One region of the Dictyobacter halimunensis genome, then DNA from elsewhere that is predicted to be linked to it. Evidence: riboswitches for the same ligand, from Rfam matches in the RefSeq annotation. Region 1 holds a riboswitch; the other holds the start of a gene.
What was found. Region 1 has a riboswitch for S-adenosylmethionine ahead of metX (homoserine O-acetyltransferase MetX). Riboswitches for the same ligand answer to the same signal wherever they lie in the genome.

Region 1 (3,209 bases):
TGTGATCCCCTATAGCTCACTGGCCGGTGGTTTCCTGACGGGCAAATACGAGCGCGGCGGAAATGCTGAGAGCGAACGTGCCAGCTCGATTGCGCAGAAGTATGACTCTGAGGGTGCCTGGCGTACCGTCGATGTCGTCAAGCGCATCGCCCGGGAAATTGAAACCACGCCGAGTGCCGTGGCGCTGGCCTGGCTGCTGGCTCAGCCCACTGTTACCGCTCCTATCATCGGAGCCAACAGCGCCGATCAACTGCAGCCCAGCCTGGAGGCGGTCGACATCACCCTGAACCTTGGCCAGATTACCGCCCTCAACCAGGCTTCCTCCTGGGACTAAATGCTGAAAAAAGAGGTGGCTTGCAACTTCTGAAGAACCACCTCTTTTTTACTGGTTGGTTATTGTTTTTTCTTGTATACATGGTGTATGGTGTGACTATACAAGTTGGGCTGATTTGTTTAGGAGGGGGCTGTTATGCATGATCCGTTGCACAGATACACGTTAGATGAATATTGGAGGATGGTCGAAAGCTTTCCTGAACGGAAATATGAGTATATTGATGGCGATATCCGCATGATGACTGGTGGGACGCTTGCCCATTCTCAGATCGCGGCCAGGATTGCTGGTATATTGGATCGTGCTTTGTATGACTCTGAGTGCAATGTGTATGGCTCTGACGCGGCGGTGGAATTGCTTGATAACCGCATCTATTATCCTGATGTATCTGTCTCCTGCGATCCGGCTGATTGGACGCGCAAGAGGGCCTTAGAAGCTCCCTCCGTGGTTGTAGAGGTCCATTCTCCTTCGACCGAGAAGACTGATAGGGGAGAGAAGCTACTCGCGTATCAGCGCTATCCTACCATCCAGGAGATCCTGTTTGTTGATTCGCGCCGGCGTCTGGTAGAGCACCATCATCGGTTGGGCATGTCCCGGTGGCAGCATTCTATCTTTACCGATGACAGGGATATTATAGAACTCTCCAGTATTGAAGTCAGCTTTACGCTCAAAGAGATTTATGCCAAAGTTTACCTGGAGTTAGAAGAAGAACCGTAGGTGCCGGGTTCGTCCCGGCTTCCCGCATCGTAGGTGCTGGGCTTGACCCAACTTGCGCAAATATGGCGATATGTGTATTTCGTACACATGTTTGGTATGGTTGTGCCCTTGACAGCGTTTAACTACCTTGGGTATACTACTCAATAACATTAAGATACAAATCGCAAACAAAAGAACATACTATAACTGAATAAATGCAGTGATAACTGCTCTCATCAAGAGAGGTGGAGGGATACGGCCCTGTGAAGCCCGGCAACCCGTTTGCAATGTAGCAAGCAGGGTGCCAATTCCGGTGAAACGTGCTGCGCATGTTTCGCAAGATGAGGGGAACAGCAATGTAGCGGCCCCCCAAGTGTGGGGCTTTTTTGTTACCTGTTTCCTGGAATCTGGTGTACCTTACAATTGAAAAAGAGAATTGCGTTGAAGAGGAAGAGTAAATGAGAATGGGCGGCTACAGAGAGTTGACGACGATGAGATGTCAGCGCCGTACCGGCATTGAATATGGCCTCTGAGTTGCAGATTGAACCCTTTGGCGAGGTAGTAGATTGTGCCGTGAGCTACGTTATAGCTGTAGTGTTATGGATTGCCACTGGCCGTTAAGTTGTGGATAGTTTGAATGGCCAGGTTGACAGGATAACACTCGTAAAGGTTGGCGCCGTGAGGTGTCAATAGATCAGGGTGGTACCGCGAAGACGTTTACCCCTCGCCCCTGCAGGGTGAGGGTTTTTTTGTTCCTTTTTCCAGGAGGAGAGTATTGCATGGTAGCGCAATTAGAATATATAAATCGAATAAAGACGCAGACAGAGAATGAAGTGTTTACATTCACTTTTGATCAGCTTTTGCTGCAGCGCGGCGACCGACTGGGTCCGGTGACGCTGGCGTATGAGACCTGGGGGGAGCTCAATGCCACCGGCGATAATGCGATCTTGATTACGCATGCGCTGACCGGTAGTTCTCATGCCCATGATGTCGAAGATCCAGAGAATCCTAAGGCTGCCTGGTGGAATCCCCTGATCGGTCCCGGAAAATACTTTGATACTGCGCGCTACTTTGTGATTTGCGCCAATATTATTGGCGGCTGTTCCGGTAGTACCGGCCCTTCCTCAGAGAATCCTGTGACCGGACGACCTTATGGTATGCGCTTTCCCGTGATCACGATCCGTGACATGGTGCGATCCCAGTATAAGCTGATCAAGCACCTGGGCGTGCGCCGACTGGCCATGGTGGCCGGTGGCTCCATCGGGGGACAGCAGGCGCTGGAGTGGGCGGTCACTTACCCTAATATCGTGGATAAAGTGGCCGTGATCGCGGCCTCGGCGGCTGTGTCGGCCCAGGCGATTGCCTTTAATGAGGTGGCTCGCCAGTCGATTATGGCTGATCCCGCCTGGCAGTGTGGGGATTACCGGCTGGACCAGGGACCCGCGACGGGCCTGGCGATCGCGCGCATGCTGGCGATGATCACTTATCAGAGCGAGGAGTCGATGGAGCAGCGCTTCGCGCGCAAGCAGGCGCAGCGCGAACCGGTGACCGCGCCGACCTTTTCTCCCAATCTGGGTGGCCGCTTCGATGTCGAAAACTATCTCTACTATCAGGGCGATCAGCTCGCGCGCCGCTTTGATGCCAATAGCTATCTCTATATCAGCCGAGCGATGGATCTTTATGATGTAAGCGAGGGGTATGCCTCTCTTGAAGATGCGCTCGGACGCATCCAGAGTAAGATGCTCTTTGTCGGGATCAGCTCCGATTTTCTTTTCCCGGCGTCACATGTGCGCTGGCTGGCAGATAAAGTACAAACCGTTGGAGGCGATGGGCGCTATGTGGAGATAAACTCTCCCCATGGCCACGATGCGTTCCTGAAAGAATGGGACCAATTAAACACCGTCCTCCACCAATTCTCACTATAAAAAAGGAGAAATAAATCTCATGGCATTAAATAGTAATCGTAGCTATGGTTTTGAAACGTTGTCTTTGCATGCTGGACAGGAAACCGCCGATAGTGCCACCGGGGCGCGCGCCGTGCCTATTTATCAGACCTCATCTTATGTCTTTGATAGCCCTGAACATGCGGCGAATCTCTTTGCCTTGAAGCAATTTGGCAATATCTATACTCGTATTATGAATCCGACTCAGGATGCCTTTGAGCGCCGCGTGGCTGCCCTGG
Region 2 (3,209 bases), 2.6 Mb from region 1:
CGAGTATGGTATCCCAACCTATGCCATCAAAGGCGAGGATGAGAAGACCTACTACAGCCACATCAACTCGGTGCTCGACCACAATCCTCAGATGACGATGGATGATGGTTGTGACCTGGTTTCAACCCTGCATACCACTCGCACAGACCTGATCCCCAACATCATCGGTGGCATGGAAGAGACCACCACCGGCGTGATCCGCCTGCACAGCATGGAGAAGCAGGGTGTCCTGCGCTTCCCGGTTCTGGCGGTTAATGACTCTGACACCAAGCATTTATTTGATAATCGCTATGGAACAGGTCAGAGCACGCTGGACGCGATTATTCGCTCGACCAATGTCCTGCTGGCTGGTCGCACCATCGTGGTCTTCGGCTATGGCTGGTGTGGTCGTGGTGTGGCCTCCCGTGCCCATGGCCACGGCGCCAACGTGATCGTCTGCGAAGTCGATCCTACCCGTGCCCTGGAGGCCGTCATGGATGGCTATCGCGTCATGCCCGGTGTAGAGGCTGCCGCCCTGGGTGATGTCTTCATTACCGTGACCGGCGACATCAACGTGATCGACCAGGCTCACATGGAGAAGATGAAAGACGGCGCCCTGATCGCCAACTCTGGCCATTTCAATGACGAGATTAACATTCCGGCTCTGGAGAAGTTGGCCACTGGCAAGCGTCGCGTGCGCGACTTTGTCGATGAGTACACCTATGCCGATGGTCGCCATGTGCACTTGCTGGCCGAGGGCCGCCTGGTCAACCTGTCCGCCGCCGAAGGCCATCCCGCCAGCGTGATGGATATGAGCTTCGCCAACCAGGCCCTGGGTTCAGAGTTCATGCTCAACCATGCCAAAGAGTTGAAGCCCCAGGTCTACACCCTGCCACAGGATCTCGATAAAGAGATCGCGCGCCTCAAACTGCATGCCATGGGCATCAAGTTTGATACGCTCACCGAAGAGCAGGAGAAGTACCTCAACTCATGGGAGTCCGGCACCTAAGCCATCTTTCATGTGGTTCCGGATAGCAGGCTGGCGGCATAGTATCGCGCCAGCCGCTATCCTTCGCTTCTCCTTCTCATCATGCATCAATGTACTTGATCCATGCATGCTGATAGCGCTTGCATAGATTTGACAGCTAGCATATCTGTAGCGTACAATTATAAGCAATGTTAAGCGCATAGGTGGTGTTAAACCCCTGCTACATGGACAAATAAATACATGAGTGTAATCACTCTCATCAAGAGAGGTGGAGGGAAACGGCCCGATGAAGCCCGGCAACCCGCCTGTTTTCACTAATAAACAGGAAGGGTGCCAATTCCGGCGGTCTATGCTATGCCGCAAGATGAGGGGAATGTGCAATAGCCACACCCCTGAGAAAAAGGGGTTTTTTTATGCCTGAGCCCCACATATACTTCTCACTTCACCTTCAGCATAGAATAAAAGTAATTAATATGGCCATACATATGCATGTGTCACCAATTTTTTTCGAGAAAGGAATGGCCCATTCATGACAAGTTTCATGCATGATCCTAAAACATTTTTTACCAGCGAGTCGGTGACTGAAGGTCATCCAGATAAACTCTGTGATCAAATTTCGGACGCGATTCTGGATGCGATTCTGGCGCAGGACCCTATGGCTCGTGTGGCCTGTGAGACGGCTACAACGACAGGCCTGGTTCTGGTTGCAGGTGAAATTTCAACGTCAGCCTGGGTCGATATGTCGGCGGTCGTGCGCCAGACTATCGAGCAGGTCGGCTATATCAATGCCGATTATGGTTTCGACTATCGCACCTGTGGTGTTACTACCTCTATTGGCAAGCAGTCGCCCGATATCGATATGGGCGTCAGCCATTCCCTGGAGAGCAAAGGCGACAAGGTCGTGCGGTTGACCGACGACGAGCTAGAGCGCATCGGCGCTGGCGACCAGGGTATGATGATCGGCTTTGCCTGTAACGAGACCCCCGAATTGATGCCGATGCCGATCAGCCTGGCCCACAAATTGACGCGCCAGCTCTCGCAGGTACGCCGCAAATCCTGGAGCGGCCAGGGCCCGATGACATATTTACGTCCCGATGGTAAGGCACAGGTTACGGTACAGTATGAGCATGGCGCACCAACCCGCGTCGATACGATCGTGATCTCTACCCAGCACGCCGACTATGTGGATCGCGAGCAGATCCGCCAGGATGTGATCGAGTATATTATTAAGCCCGTTATCCCCGCGCATCTGCTGGATAAAGACACCAAGTTCTATGTCAATCCTACCGGTCGCTTTGTTACCGGCGGTCCCATGGGCGATGCCGGCCTGACTGGCCGTAAGATTATTGTCGATACCTATGGCGGCATGGCTCGCCATGGTGGTGGCGCCTTCAGTGGTAAAGACGCGACCAAGGTTGACCGTTCGGCTGCCTACGCGGCTCGCCATATCGCGAAGAACATCGTGGCCGCCGGACTGGCGGATCGCATTGAGCTGCAGATCGCTTATGCCATCGGCGTGGCGCGTCCGCTCTCGCTGTTCGTTGAGACCTTCGGCACCGGCAAGGTTTCGGATGAAGAGATCATTCGCCTGATCAATGAGCACTTTGATCTGCGCCCGGCGGGCATTATCCAGGCACTGGACCTGCGCCGCCCCATCTACCAGCCGACCGCTGCCTTCGGTCACTTCGGCCGCACCGACATCGATCTGCCCTGGGAGGCTCTGGATAAAGTCCCCATGCTGCGCAAAGGCGTCGGCGCCAGCGCCGAAACCAGCGAAGCAGTCTCTCAGTAATCTTCAATAGTTGAGATAAAAAAATGGTGATGGGGGGTGTACGCCTCCTATCACCATTTTTTTATCTCAACTATATTTTCCCTCTCGCTATTTCTGGTCTGCATCTACTATAATGTGTGATGTACAGATTACCTGTACCTATCACAACTTATATGCATAGTGCAGAAAGGATCACCTCGAGATGGACTTTTCACTCAATGAAGAGCAGATGGCCATTCGTCAGACATGCAGGGAATTCGCTGAACAAGAAATCAAGCCCATTGCTGAAGAAATAGATGCCACTGGTTCGTTCCCCTACGCGCTGATTCGCCAGATGGGCGAGCTTGGTCTGCTAGGATTGCCTTTCCCCGAAGAATATGGCGGGGCCGGAGCGGATTTTCTTTCGTATTGTCTGGCTATTGAGGAGATTTCACGCGGAGACGTTTCCATCGGGATTACCATGGAGGCCCA

Region 2: it holds a riboswitch for S-adenosylmethionine, as region 1 does, so the genes downstream of both, metK (methionine adenosyltransferase) here and metX (homoserine O-acetyltransferase MetX) in region 1, are expected to answer to the same signal.

Annotation. Positions count from the first base shown of each region.
Region 1 covers NZ_BSRI01000002.1:1,507,326-1,510,534, reverse strand. Annotated here, with positions in the region: gene AABA21_RS20250 (aldo/keto reductase) at 1-334, shown strand, start outside; gene AABA21_RS20245 (Uma2 family endonuclease) at 470-1,048, shown strand; SAM riboswitch class I at 1,258-1,375, shown strand; gene metX (homoserine O-acetyltransferase MetX) at 1,807-2,952, shown strand; gene AABA21_RS20235 (homocysteine synthase) at 2,972-3,209, shown strand, end outside.
Region 2 covers NZ_BSRI01000002.1:4,130,084-4,133,292, forward strand. Annotated here, with positions in the region: gene ahcY (adenosylhomocysteinase) at 1-988, shown strand, start outside; SAM riboswitch class I at 1,221-1,338, shown strand; gene metK (methionine adenosyltransferase) at 1,509-2,759, shown strand; gene AABA21_RS31070 (acyl-CoA dehydrogenase family protein) at 2,941-3,209, shown strand, end outside.